Regions from separate parts of the Marinobacterium aestuarii genome, predicted to be linked through region 2. Evidence: predicted binding sites of a transcription regulator. Region 2 holds the regulator's gene; the other holds the start of a gene.
The links. The regulator sigma-54, encoded in region 2, starts transcription at its own class of promoters, with help from an activator protein. The targets are predictions, from matches to a motif close to TGGCACNNNNNTTGCTNT.
Positions count from the first base shown of each region.

Region 1: A8C75_RS08740 (CmpA/NrtA family ABC transporter substrate-binding protein) is a predicted target of sigma-54. The motif match lies at 4,012-4,029, and genes of this name have one in related genera.

Region 1 covers NZ_CP015839.1:1,975,602-1,983,021, reverse strand. Annotated here, with positions in the region: gene A8C75_RS08760 (carbon-nitrogen hydrolase family protein) at 1-226, opposite strand, end outside; gene gltX (glutamate--tRNA ligase) at 388-1,881, opposite strand; gene A8C75_RS08750 (ANTAR domain-containing response regulator) at 2,080-2,667, shown strand; gene A8C75_RS08745 (CmpA/NrtA family ABC transporter substrate-binding protein) at 2,734-3,909, shown strand; gene A8C75_RS08740 (CmpA/NrtA family ABC transporter substrate-binding protein) at 4,242-5,558, shown strand; gene A8C75_RS08735 (ABC transporter permease) at 5,661-6,617, shown strand; gene A8C75_RS08730 (ABC transporter ATP-binding protein) at 6,648-7,420, shown strand, end outside.
Region 2 covers NZ_CP015839.1:1,308,157-1,315,576, reverse strand. Annotated here, with positions in the region: gene lptC (LPS export ABC transporter periplasmic protein LptC) at 1-571, shown strand, start outside; gene lptA (lipopolysaccharide transport periplasmic protein LptA) at 558-1,064, shown strand; gene lptB (LPS export ABC transporter ATP-binding protein) at 1,061-1,789, shown strand; gene A8C75_RS05785 (RNA polymerase factor sigma-54) at 1,942-3,462, shown strand; gene hpf (ribosome hibernation promoting factor) at 3,513-3,803, shown strand; gene ptsN (PTS IIA-like nitrogen regulatory protein PtsN) at 3,822-4,280, shown strand; gene rapZ (RNase adapter RapZ) at 4,342-5,202, shown strand; gene A8C75_RS05765 (HPr family phosphocarrier protein) at 5,245-5,514, shown strand; gene mgtE (magnesium transporter) at 5,690-7,039, shown strand; gene yjgA (ribosome biogenesis factor YjgA) at 7,051-7,420, shown strand, end outside.

The DNA of each region.
Region 1 (7,420 bases), 670 kb from region 2:
CGTTGGCAACAAGCTGAGCATGCAGACGATTTCCCAGCGCCATGTCACCACCGGGTCGCAGCCGCCAGATCCAGGTTGGGTAACCGGGAAGATAGGCCTCCGGGAAAACCACAAGCCGAGCCCCCTGTGTTGCCGCCTCCTCGATACTTTCGAGGGCGCGCTCCAGTGTCGCCCTGAGATCCAGCAATACCGGGGGCTTCTGAATAATTGCAACCTGTATGCTCATGGTGACTGTTCCGCCAAGTGAGTAAGTCCATTGAGACTAGCCCACTACGGGCAGCCGTCCAGCCTGATCAGGCGCCACTCATGCCTGACACAGAACGCAAAAACCCCGCCGCAGCGGGGTTTGGACGGACCAGGACTATGCGTCCCGGCGCACTCTGTTAATCAACCCTCAGCCTTTAGCGCCGCAAATTCCTTCTCCCAGCGCTTGCCTTCCTTCTTCGAAGGCCCGCCAATGATATTGAGCGCATGACGCACGCGGGCGCGACTCATGTCCGGCCCAAGGATCGCCATGGCGTCCATCACGGACACCGTCTGACTGGTGCCGGCAATGGCGATAAACAGCGGGAACAGGAAGTCACGGATCTTGAAGCCCATGCCATCGGCCAGCGCCTTGAGTTCGGTAAAGAGCTGATCCTTGGTCCAGACAGACTCGGTATCTATCTGCCAGGAGGCAAACTGCAGAATCTTGCGCACGTCTTCAATCTGCAGGGACTTGTGTGCAAAGCTGGATTCATCCAGATCGATCATGCCCGACAGGAAGAAGCCCGCCAGGGGCGCCACATCCGACAGCTTTTCGACGCGCTGCTGAATCAGCGGCAGAATCTGCATCAGGTACTGCGGGTTCAGCGCCCACTGCTGGAAGCGCTCGGCAAACTGCTCCGGACTCAGGTCTTCGCGCAGCCAGAGGCCATTAAGCCAGCTGAGCTTTTCCTGATCGAAGACAGGCCCGCCCAGGGACACGCGCTGAATATCGAAGTTAGCGAACATTTCGTCGCGCGAGAACTTCTCCTGTTCATCCGGCATGGACCAGCCCATGCGACCCAGGTAGTTGAGCAGCGCCTCAGGCAGGAAACCCATGCGCTGGTAGTACAGGATGCTGGTCGGGTTCTTGCGCTTGGACAGTTTGGACTTGTCGGGGTTGCGCAGCAGCGGCATATGGCAGAGTACCGGCATGTCCCAGCCGAAGTATTCATACAGCAGCTTGTGCTTGGGTGCCGAGTTGATCCACTCCTCGCCACGAATCACGTGGGTGATCTCCATCAGGTGATCATCCACCACGTTGGCCAGATGGTAAGTCGGCATGCCATCGGACTTGAGCAGAATCTGCGCATCCACCATGCCCCAGTCCAGCTCGATGGTGCCGCGCAACAGATCGTCGATCTGGCAGGCGCCCTCGCCTTCAGGCACCACCATGCGAATCACGTAGGGCAGCCCCTGGGCCGCGCGCTGCTCCACTTCAGCCGCCGGCAGCGCCAGATCACTCTGCTTCAGCGCGGTATGACCGCCGGCAGCCCGACGGGCTTCACGCAGTGCATCCAGCTCTTCAGGTGTGCGATAGCACAGAAAGGCCTTGCCCTTCTCCACCAGTTCCAGCGCGAAGTTCTTGTAGATATCGCCACGCTCGCTCTGACGGTACGGACCGTGGGGGCCGCCGACATCGGGACCTTCGTCCCAGTCCAGCCCCAGCCAGCGCAGGGAATCCAGAATCATCTGCTCGGATTCCGGCGTACTGCGCGCCTGATCCGTGTCCTCGATGCGCAAAATAAACTGCCCGCCGTGCTGGCGCGCGAAGGCCAGATTGAACAGGGCTATAAAGGCGGTGCCGACATGGGGATCGCCGGTCGGGGACGGAGCTACGCGGGTACGTACTGTCATCGTTATCCTGAAAGCTATAATCGAGTTAGCGAAATGACGCGCATTATAACGCCGCACCCAGACTTGGGACAGTCAAGTACCGGCGGACATCCCTGACGGCGTCGAAAATTTATCGCAAGAAAGGCATGTTTCATGCATATATTTTCAGTCACAGGATTTTGTTTGCCTGACTGAATGCACCCAGGAGCCCCCGTTAGAATGAAAAGCCCTCCATCGATAAAAGTATTGGTGATTGATGAGGATCGTGGCCGAGCCGCGCTGCTTGAACAGTCGCTGCGCGATCAGGGATATGAGGTGCTGGCACGACTGGACAATACCGATCTGCTGGCCGACCGGGTGGAGGAGCTTCACCCCGACATGATCATTATCGATCTGGACTCCCCCAGCCGGGATGTGCTGGAAAACATGGCGCTGCTGAATGACCGTTCACCGCGCCCGGTGGTCATGTTCGCCGAACAGGGCGACAGCGATACCATTTCAAAGGCCATCCGCTCCGGCGTCAGCGCCTACGTGGTCGACGGGCTTGAATTTGGCCGCATCAGCTCGATTCTGGATGTCGCCGCCGCGCGTTTTCGCGAGTTCCAGGCGTTGCGTCGCGAGCTGGTCGAGGCACGCTCGGAGCTGGCCGATCGAAAACTGATCGAAAAGGCCAAGGGCCTGGTGATGAAACGTCACAAATGCCCTGAAGACGAAGCCTTCAAGGCGATGCGCCGCATGGCGATGGATCAGCAAAAGCCGCTGGCCGAAATCGCCCGCAACATTATTGCCGTGATGGAAATCATCTGATCTGAACACGCTGCCCGCCCCGACCGCGGCGCACCGTTTGCATCCGACCCAATATGGATACCCGCTATGCCTGACCTTAGATTGCCCAGCCCTTTGCCGGCACCGGAAAAACCGCAACTGACACTGGGCTTCGTGCCCCTGATCGACGCCTGCCCGCTGATCCTGGCGCTGGAACTGGGATACTTCCGCGACTGCGGCCTGGACGTCAGCCTGAGCAAGGAGGCCTCTTGGGCCAGCATCCGCGACAAGGTGCAGCTGGGCCTGCTGGATGCCGCCCAGATGCCGGCGGGCATTCCGCTGGCCGCAGCCCTGGGGCTCGGCTACGGCCAGAACCCGCTGGTCTGCACCATGGGTCTGGGCCTCAACGGCAATGCCATTACCCTAAGCAGTGCGCTCCATGAAGCCCTGCAACAGGCGCCGGATTTCGGCACCGACCCCGCCTGCGCAGGCGCGGCCCTGGCCTGGTACCTGCGCGAACATCCCCAAGAGCGCCCCACCTTCGCCACCGTGTATACCCACTCGATGCACAGCTTTCTGCTGCGTTACTGGCTCAACGCCTGCGGTATCGACCTGCAGCGCATTCGCCAGGTGGTGGTGCCGCCGCCCCAGATGGTGGATGCACTCAAGCGCGGCCTGATCGATGCGTTTTGCGCCGGCGAGCCCTGGAACAGTGTCGCCCAGCAACAACAGGTCGGCCGCGTGCTGATCAGCGGCCACCAGATCTGGCATAACGCGCCCGACAAGGTGCTGGGCACCACCGCCCACTGGGCCCGCCAGCACCCGGACAGCCTGCAGCTGCTCATCATGGCACTGCTGCGAGCCTGCGCCTGGCTGGATGAAGCCGGCAATCGCAGCCGCATGCTCGACATTCTGGGCCAGCCACAGTACCTGGGCGCCGGTCTGATAACACCGGATCCCGGTATCGGCCGGCATCAGTTCTTTGGCAGTGCCGCCAACTTCCCCTGGCAGTCCCAGGCACGCTGGCTGCTGGAGCAAATACAGCAGGGCCAGCCCAGCCCCCGCAGCGGTGCAGAACTGGATGAACTGGCGCGCTCGACCTACGACAGCAGCCACTTTCGCCTGGCCAGCGCCGCCCTGCAGCTCAACCTGCCGCTGAACGACAGCAAGCTTGAAGGCATGCACGACAGCCCCTGGGAGGTTGCCGGCAACCAGGGCCCCCTCAGCCTGCCCAAAGACAGGCGCTTCGATCCGAGCGCCCAGCCTGTAACGGCTGAGCAATAAGAGTGCAGCACGCCAGCACCACTGACTTGCCGCAGTGCACAACAGAGCGCACAAAAATCACGCAACATAATTTAATCCATATATTTCAATGATTTAAATTTGTGGCACGGCTTATGCAATATCCTGAACAGTTTTGTTAAAAAGCAGTTTCAGGCAAAGGCGCCTGTAGCGGGACACGTATTTGGTCCCGTTGCAGGCGCCTTTTTGTTTGCAATTCAAGGAGCCAGACCATGCCACTCAACACCGCCCCGAGCACCACCTCCGTCCGCCCCCGTCGCACCCTGCTTAAGCAGGCGATGATCACCGCCGGCGCCCTGTCGCTGTCATCCCTCATGACCCTCAGTCTGGCCCAGGCCGCAATAGGCCCGCCTGAAAAGGAAGACCTGAAATTCGGTTTTATCAAGCTCACCGACATGGCGCCGCTGGCCATCGCCTACGAAAAGGGCTATTTCGAGGATGAAGGCCTGTTCGTACAGGTCGAAGCCCAGGCCAACTGGAAGGTACTGCTGGACCGCGTGATCGACGGCCAGCTCGACGGTGCCCATATGCTGGCGGGCCAGCCACTGGGGGCGACCATCGGCTACGGCACCCAGGCCCATATCATTACCGCCTTCAGCATGGACCTTAACGGCAACGGCATCACCGTCTCCAACGATATCTGGGAGCGCATGAAGCCGCATATCCCCAAGGATGCCGACGGCCGGCCGGTACACCCCATCAAGGCCGATTACCTGAAACCGGTGGTCGACGAATTCAAGGCCCAAGGCAAGCCCTTCAACATGGGCATGGTCTTCCCGGTCTCGACCCATAACTACGAGCTGCGCTACTGGCTCGCCGCCGGTGGCATACACCCCGGCTTCTATGCGCCCCACAAGGGTGATATCAGCGGCCAGCTCAGTGCCGATGCCCTGCTGTCGGTCACGCCGCCGCCACAGATGCCCGCCACACTCGAAGCCGGCACCATTCATGGCTACTGCGTCGGTGAGCCCTGGAACCAGCAGGCGGTATTCAAGGGCATAGGCGTGCCCATCATCACCGATTACGAAATCTGGAAGGACAACCCCGAAAAAGTGTTCGGCGTATCCAAGGCCTGGGCCGATGCCAACCCCAACACCCACCTGCGCGTCGTCAAGGCCATGATCCGTGCCGCCAAGTGGCTGGACGCCAACGACAACGGTAACCGCCCCGAAGCCGTTGAGATTTTGTCCCGGCCTGAATATGTCGGTGCTGATTATGAAGTTATCGCCAATTCCATGACCGGTACCTTCGAATACGAAAAAGGTGACATACGCGAGGTGCCCGATTTCAACGTCTTCTTCCGCCATAACGCCACCTACCCCTACTACTCGGACGCCATCTGGTACCTGACACAGATGCGCCGCTGGGGCCAGATCGAGGATGCCAAGCCGGACAGCTGGTTTATGGATATCGCCAAGAAGGTCTATCGCCCGGACATCTACGCCCAGGCGGCCCAGTCCCTGATCGAGGAAGGCAAGATGGAGGCCTCCGAGTTCCCGGACTTCGGCACTGAAGATGGCTACCGCGCGCCCCAGACCCACTTTATAGATGGCATCACCTACGACGGCCACAGCCCCAACGACTACCTGAAAAAATTCGGTATCGGCCTCAAGGGCGACGACAAAATCTGAGCTTAACCGGCGCAGGCAGCACGCCTGCGCCTCCGTTGTGGAGCAATAACCGTGAGCACTACAAGTCCCCAAAGTCACCCTCTAAAGGCCCGCCGGCTGCGCCTGTCACTGCGCGCACCCAGTGCCGACAGCGTCACTCGCATCGCCCGTGCCCTGCTGCTGCCGCTGCTCGGCCTGCTGGTGTTTGTGTTCGCCTGGCATATAGCCGCGCGCAATATCGATACTTCGCTGGGCAAGTTCCCAGGCCCGACCCAGGTGTATGAACAGTCCTTTGGCCTGATCGCCGACCACCAGCGCGAGCGCGGCCGCGAAGCCGCCTTTATGGAGCGCCAGGAAAAGCGCAATGCCGCCACTCTGGCCAAGGACCCCGGCGCCGAGGTACGGCTGCGCAACTACACCGGCAAACCCACCTTTGTCGATCAAATCGGCACCAGCCTGGTCACGGTACTGGCAGGCTTTGCCCTGGCCAGCCTGATCGCCATTCCGCTGGGCATCCTGATCGGCCTCAACGGCACCCTGTACGCGGCGCTTAATCCGCTGATTCAGCTGTTCAAGCCGGTCTCCCCCCTGGCCTGGCTACCCCTGGTCACCATGGTGGTCAGCGCGCTTTACGTCTCCGACGACCCCATGTTTGCCAAGTCCTTTGTTACCTCGCTGATCACGGTGTCCCTGTGCAGCCTGTGGCCAACGCTGATCAATACCGCCGTGGGGGTGTCGAGCATCAGCCAGGACCTTAAAAACGTCAGCAAGGTGCTGCGCCTGCCGTTCATGACCCACGTTCTCAAGATCGCCATTCCGGCCTCGATTCCTGCCATGTTTACCGGCCTGCGACTGTCGCTGGGCATCGCCTGGATGGTGCTGATCGCCGCCGAAATGCTGGCGCAGAACCCGGGGCTCGGCAAGTTCGTCTGGGACGAGTTTCAGAACGGCAGCTCCGACTCCCTCGGGCGCATCATGGTCGCGGTCCTGGTGATCGGCATCATCGGTTTTATGCTCGATCGCGCCATGCAGCTGCTGCAGAGCCGCATTTCCTGGGACAAAAACGCCGTCGTGCGCTAGTGCACTAGCCACCCAACAAGGAGACACCCCATGACTCACCTGGAACTTACCGGCGTAGCGATCGACTTTCCGACCCCCCGCGGCCCTTTTCGCGCCCTGGACGGCGTCAATCTGAAGATCGACCAGGGCGAATTCGTCTCCCTGATCGGCCACTCCGGCTGTGGCAAGTCCACAGTGCTCAACCTGGTTGCCGGCCTCTATGAGGCCACAGAGGGCGGTGTGGTACTGGAGGGCAAGGAGGTGCGCGAGCCCGGCCCCGAACGGGCCGTGGTGTTTCAGAACCACTCGCTGCTGCCCTGGCTCAGCGCCTACGAAAACGTCGAACTGGCGGTCAGGCAGGTATTTCGTAACAGCAAGACCCGCGCCGAAATGAAGGACTGGATCGAGCACAACCTGGAGCTGGTGCACATGAGCCACGCCCTGCACAAGCGCCCGGATGAAATTTCCGGTGGCATGAAGCAGCGCGTAGGCATAGCCCGGGCGCTGGCGATGCAGCCCAAAGTGCTGCTGATGGACGAACCCTTCGGCGCCCTGGATGCCCTGACCCGCGCCCATCTGCAGGACTCCCTGATGGAGATCCAGGCGCGGCTCAACAATACCGTGATCATGATCACCCACGATGTCGACGAGGCCGTGCTGCTGTCGGATCGTATCGTCATGATGACCAATGGCCCGGCGGCCACCGTGGGCGAGATCCTTAAAATTGAACTGGAGCGGCCACGCAACCGCATCGAACTGGCCGACGACGCCCGCTACAACCACTACCGCCACGAGGTGCTGAGTTTCCTGTACGAGAAGCAGCA
Region 2 (7,420 bases):
CAGCCGGACGCGTCTTATCCTCGCCACCGCCCTGCTGGCACCAATACTGCTTTACTGGGGGGCCGATCGCGCCCCCACTGAGGCAGCAGCACCCGAGCTAACACCAGGCAGCGCCGATACGGACTACTATCTGCGCGATGCCACCATTCGCCAGTTCGATGCCCGCGGACAGCTGCATCAGGAGCTCAGATCGCCGCAGCTCGAACACTACCCGCAGCCCGGCGAACTGCGCGCCCGGACGCCGGACATAGTGCTGTTTCGCAACGATAGTCGGGGCGAGGTGCTGATCAGCGCCCAGCAGGGCCGGATGCAGGACAGTGACGAGCAGGTCCGGCTCAACGGCGCCGTGCGCGTACAGAGCAGCAGTGACAAAGGCGCCAGCAGCACACCGCTGCGGCTGGAAACCGAAGCACTGACCCTGATGCCATCAGAACAATTTATCGAAACAGACACCGCCGTCACGCTGTTCAGCCAGGGGGGTGAAACCCGGGCCAATGGCATGAAGGCTTACCTGAATAGCCGCCAAGTCGAGCTACTGTCCGATGTCGAGGGACGCTATGAAACCAAATAATACCCGCCTCTGGCTGGCAGCCCTGCTGTCCCTGAGTCTTTCCGGCACCAGTCTGGCCCTGCCGACCGATCGCAACCAGCCGATCCATGTCAGCGCCGACACCGCCACCATCGATGACAACACCGGCATCACCACCTATAGCGGCAATGTCGAGATTGCCCAGGGCACGTTGAAAATCAACGCCCGCAATGTTGACCTGCACCGCAGCGAATCCGGCGTCAATCGCATTCTGGCCACGGGGGATGTCAAGTTCGAGCAACAGGCGGCCAAAGACAAGCCGGTGACCAATGCCTATGGCGAGCGCATGGACTACCAGGTCAATCGCCAGGAAATCACCATCACCGGCAAGGCCCGGGTGGTGCAGCAGAAAGACACCTTTACCGGGCAGAAGATCGTTTACAACCTCGACAAATCCCTGGTCAACGCCTTCAGCGGCGAAGGCGGCCAGGGCCGTGTGCAGATGGTCATCCAGCCCAAAGGGGCGGCGCAATGACCAGCACACTGGAAGCGCGCCAGCTGGCCAAAAGCTACAAGGGCCGGGCCGTTGTACGGGATGTTTCACTGAGCCTGAAAAGCGGCCAGATTACGGGGCTGCTGGGCCCCAACGGGGCCGGCAAGACCACCTGCTTCTACATGATTGTCGGGCTCGTTAACGCCGATCAGGGCCAGGTACTGCTCAACGACCAGGACATCACCTCCCTGCCGATGCACGGCCGTGCCCGCAAGGGACTGGGCTACCTGCCCCAGGAAGCGTCCATTTTTCGCAAGCTCAGCGTGCGTGACAACCTGATGGCCATCCTCGAGACCCGCAAGGATCTTGACCGCGCCGGCCGCGAGCAGCGTCTTGAGCAATTGCTGGAAGAATTCCACATTGTGCACATCCGCGACAGCCTCGGCATGGCGCTGTCCGGCGGCGAGCGTCGCCGGGTCGAGATTGCCCGCTGCCTGGCCACCGAGCCGACCTTTATTCTGCTCGACGAGCCCTTTGCCGGGGTGGACCCCATTTCGGTCAACGATATCAAGAACACCATCCGCCACCTGCAGACCAAGGGCATCGGCGTCCTGATCACCGATCACAATGTGCGCGAAACCCTCGACATCTGCGAACACGCCTATATCGTCAGCGAAGGCGGCATTCTGGCCCAGGGCACACCGGCGGACATCATCGCCAACAAGCAGGTCAAGGCCGCCTACCTGGGCGAACAATTCAGGCTTTAAGCCCGGACTGGGTGATATCTCTTTTTTTGGCGCTGCATGACCACCGCGGCGGTGTTTCTTCAGTCTGCCTGACAGATAGACGACGCCCGCCCCCGGTTAGGCATATAATGCACAGCAACTCGACCCACTCCCACAGATAACGCAGTCTTTCTATGAAGCAAGGGCTCCACCTAAAAATTGGTCAGCACCTGACCATGACGCCCCAGTTACAGCAGGCCATTCGCCTGCTGCAGTTGTCGACACTCGACCTCCAGCAGGAAATTCAGGAAGCGCTCGAAAACAATCCCATGCTCGAGTCCTCCGACGAGGATCACGACGAAGCAGCGGATGCCGATTACAACGAGCACCAGAACTCCGAGGCGCCACAAAAGGCCAGCGAGAGCGAGGGCGAACGCGCCAGTGCGGAAAACTCCGCCAGCGACGACAGCCCCCAGGCCGAAGACAGCTGGAATGACGACATCCCCGAGGAGCTTGGCACCGACAGTTCCTGGGACGACACCTTTCAGAGCAGCCAGCCCAGCGGCCCGGCCCGCGATGACGACGGCAGCATGGAGTCCAATGATACGGCGGAGGAAACGCTGCAGGATCATCTGGAGTGGCAGCTTAACCTGACACCCATGAGCGACCTGGACCGTTTTATCGCCACAGGCATTGTCGATGGCATCGATGCCAACGGTTACCTGCGTATATCTCTGGATGAACTGCTGGAACACTTCAAGCAGGAAAACCCGGAGGATTTCGAAGACGTCGACTCCGACGATATCGAAACCGTACTGCACCGTATCCAGCAGTTCGATCCCGCCGGCGTCGGCGGCCGGGATCTGGGCGAATGCCTGGCCATTCAGCTGCGTCAGCTACCGGAGTCGACTCCCTGGCGCAAGGAAGCAATTCGCGTGGTCAGCGAGTTTATCCAGCTGCTTGGCAGCCGGGATTACAAACAGCTGCTGCGCCGCACAAGGCTGAAAGAACACCAGCTGCAGGAAGTCATACTGCTGATTCAGAGCCTGAACCCACAGCCCGGCGCCAGCATCACCACCAGCACCGCCGAATATGTGATACCCGATGTTGTGGTCACCAAGGTCAAGGGCTTCTGGACGGTCGCGCTCAACCCCGACACAGCGCCGCGCCTGCGCATCAACACCCAGTACTCGGATCTGATCCGACGCGCCGACAACAGCTCCGACAACACCTATCTGAAGAACCACCTGCAGGAAGCACGCTGGTTCATCAAGAGCCTGCAGAGCCGCAACGAAACCCTGCTGAAGGTATCGCGGGAAATCGTCGTTCGCCAGGAGGGCTTTCTCGAGCAGGGCGAAGAGGCCATGCAGCCGCTGGTGCTGCATGACATCGCCGAGGCCGTCGAGATGCATGAGTCCACAATCTCCCGGGTCACCACCCAGAAGTACATGCACACCCCCCGGGGCATCTTCGAGCTGAAGTATTTTTTCTCCAGCCACGTCGGTACCAGCGACGGCGGCGCCGCCTCTTCCACCGCCATTCGGGCGCTGATAAAGCGCCTGGTGGCAGCGGAAAGTACCACCAAACCACTGAGCGACAGCAAGATCGCCACGCTGCTTGACGAGCAGGGTTTTCAAGTCGCCAGGCGTACAGTGGCGAAATACCGTGAAGCAATGAATATTGCACCTTCTAATGAGCGCAAGCGTCTGGTTTAATTGAGATGCAAACAAGGCGATCTTTCGCCGCTGTTGACTAGGAGAAAACTATGCAGATCAACATCACAGGACATCACGTCGAACTTACCGATGCACTGCACGAGTATGTACATAGTAAATTCGGCAAGCTTGAGCGGCACTTCGATAACATCACCAATGTCCAGGTTACCCTGAGTGTAGAAAAGCTGCGTCAGCAGGCCGAAGCCGATGTTCACCTTGCAGGAGGCAAGTTGTTTGCGACTCACGAACACCAGGACATGTACGCCGCCATTGATGGTCTGACCGACAAGCTTGACCGTCAAATCATCAAGCACAAAGAAAAAACCAAAAACCACAAATAACGGTAAACAAATAAGCCCATGTATCTGCATGAACTGCTGACCCCCGCTCTGACATTCTGCAACCTTGATGGGGGCAGCAAAAAACGTGTACTGGAAACAGCCAGTAACTTGATCGCCGAGCAGGCACAAGGGCTGGCCGCTGAAGAAATCTTCAGCGGCCTGATTGGCCGGGAACGGCTTGGCAGCACCGGTATTGGCAGCGGCATCGCCATTCCACACTGCCGGCTTGAGAACGCTACCCAGGCCAGCGGCATGATGATCAAGCTCGCTGAACCTATTGATTTTGACGCCATCGACAACCAGCCGGTGGACCTTCTTTTTGTACTGCTGGTGCCCTCCGAGGCCAGCGATGAACATTTGCAAACCCTGGCCATGCTGGCCGAACTCTTCAGCCGCGCAGAAGTACTGACAGCGCTTCGCGATACCACTTCTGACCAGCAGCTATTCGATACTGCCCTGCGTCTGGCATCGCACTGAGTACAAATCCCATGTCACAGGCCCTGCTTACCCCCACAGCATCCCGCCTGATGGCTCCAGCATGAAACTGGTGGTCATCAGCGGCCTGTCCGGCTCCGGCAAAAGCACCGCGCTCCAAGCACTGGAAGATGTCGATTTCTACTGTATCGACAACCTTCCTGCCCTGCTGCTGCCCAGCCTGATCGAGCAAATGCTGAAGGACCCTATGCCGCCGGAGAAACTGGCGGTCAGCATTGATGCCCGCAACCTGTTGAGCAACCTGCGTCAGTTCCCCAAGTTGCTCAAGAAGATGCGCACCCGCTATGCCGAGGTCAATACCGAGGTCCTTTACCTGGACGCCTCGGACCCGACGCTGCTCAAACGCTACAGCGCCACGCGGCGCAAGCACCCACTGTCCGGCGAGAACACAGGCCTGCAGCAGGCGATAAAAAACGAGCGGCTACTGCTCGAACCCATCGCCAATATGGCTGACCTGCGCATCGACACCACCCGCTTGAAGCTGTACGACCTGCGGGACAGCATCAAGCTGCGCGTATCCCAGCGCACCGAACAGCAGCTCTCGGTCCAGTTCGAATCCTTTGGTTTCAAACACGGTGTGCCACTGGATGTCGACTTCACCTTCGATGTGCGGGTACTGCCGAACCCCTTCTGGATTCCGGAGCTGCGCGGCTTTACCGGCCTCGACGATCCCGTCATCCGCTTTCTCGAACAGGCCCCGGAAGTGGCGGAAATGACCGGCGACATCCGGGACTTCATCGCCAAATGGCTACCGCGCTTCAAGAGCAACAACCGCAGCTATATCACCATCGGCATCGGCTGTACCGGCGGGCAACACCGCTCGGTCTTTATCGCAGAGCAACTCGCTGGTCATTTCCGGCGGTCTGTGGATAATGTGCATGTTCGTCATCGCGAACTGAATTAACCGCGGGACAAACGGATATATTGATCGAGGACAAGGCCCGGCATGATCGAAAAGCACGTCACTATTATAAATAAGCTGGGACTTCACGCCCGTGCTGCCGCCAAGCTCATCAGCACCACCGGGAAATTTTCCAGCCAGATCCGCATCAACAAGGACGGCCGCGAAGTCGACGGCAAAAGCATCATGTCTGTGATGATGCTCGCCGCCAGCAAAGGCACCGAACTGCTGATTCGCGCCGAGGGAGAAGACGAGCAGGCCGCCATTGATGCCGTCACCGCCCTTATCGACGACTATTTTGGTGAAGGCGAATAAAAAAACCGTTTTTGCACCCCGCCCGACGCCCGCCCCCGCTGATACCCGCCCCCTGATTCCGGTATACTGTCATTCCCAGCCCGGCCATCAGGCCCGAACCGCCCAGCACGGCACCCGGGGCAAAGCCATTTGAGCTCCCCCTTCCAGACCAGCCCCTGGGCAGCGCAAGGATGTCATGAGCAGCAAAGAGCCTCTCTCGCCGATTGAACGACTGAACGCCGCCATGGACAGCGGTGAACTGCGTCAGGTGCGCTATACGCTGAATAACAGCCTGCGCCCGGTGGAGATCGCCCATCTGCTGGACAAGTCCCCGCCCAAGGAGCGCCAGCTGCTCTGGGGCCTGGTCAACAAGGATCTGGAAGGGGATGTGCTGCAGCACCTGGGCTATGACGTCCAGGCCGAAATTCTGAGCCGCATGGAAACCCGGGAAGTCCTCGAGATCACCGAAGGCCTGGATATTGACGACATGGCCGACCTGCTGCAGCAGCTGCCGGAGCGCATCATGCGCGAACTGCTGCAGACCATGGACATCCAGAACCGCACCCGGGTCGAGCAGGTTCTGTCCTATGACGAGGACACCGCCGGCGGCCTGATGAACACCGACACCGTGACCATCCGACCGGATATCACGGTGGAAACGGCGCTGCGCTATATTCGCCGTCACAAGGAAATACCGGACATGACCGACAGTCTGTTCGTGGTCAGCCGCAGAGACGCCTATATTGGCATCCTGCCCCTGACCAAACTGCTGGTGTCGGATCCCGACATGCTGGTGCGCGAAATCATGAGCACCGACATTGAGCCCATCGAAGCCACGATGACAGACAGCGAAGTCGCCCAGCTGTTCGAGCAGCACGACCTGATTTCCGCGCCGGTCATCGACGAGGACGGCAAACTGCTCGGCCGTATTACCATCGATGACGTGGTCGACGTTATCCGTGAAGATGCCGACCACTCCCTGATGAGCATGGCGGGTCTGGGGGAAGACGCCGACACCTTTGCACCGCTGATGCGAACGACCCGCAACCGCGCTATCTGGCTGGGTATCAACCTGCTCACCGCCTTCATCGCCTCGGCGGTAATCGGCGTGTTTGAAGACACCATCGAGAAAGTCGTGGCCCTGGCCGTGCTAATGCCGATTGTCGCCTCCATGGGCGGTATCGCCGGCAGCCAGACACTGACGCTGGTGATTCGCGGCCAGGCGCTGGGGCACGTGGAGCGCAGCAACATCGGCTGGCTGCTGAATCGCGAACTGGTTGCAGGCGCCCTCAATGGCCTGCTCTGGGCTTCGGTGGTCGCCGCCGTCGCCATTATCTGGTTTCAGGATATCTATATCGGTGGCATTATCGCCGCCGCCATCGTGATTAACCTGATTGCCGGCGCTCTGGCCGGCACTCTGCTGCCCATCGGCCTCAAGGCCGCCGGCATAGACCCGGCCCTGGCCGGCAGCGTTCTGCTCACCACCATTACCGATGTTGTAGGCTTCTTCGCCTTCCTCGGACTGGCTACCTACTTTTACAGTTAAAGAACCGACCTATGACTAACGAAGAAGATTTTGAACAGCTAGACCCCGCCGACCAAGACGCAGAGCTGATCAGTAAAAGCCAGGCCAAACGCGACATGCATGCGCTGCAGGACCTGGGCAAAAAACTGGTCGCACTAAACAAGGATCAGCTGGCCAAAGTCCCGATGGATGAGACCCTGCGCGGCGCTGTAGAAGAATGCCGTCGGCTGAAAAAGGGCGAGGCCATTCGACGCCAGCTGCAATACATTGGCCGCCTGATGCGCCTGGCTGATACCGATGGCATCAGCCAGACAATGGACAGTTTCGAGGCGGGCAAGCAGGCCCACGACGCCCACTTCCATCGCCTGGAGCGCTGGCGCGATCGCCTGATCAACGGCACGC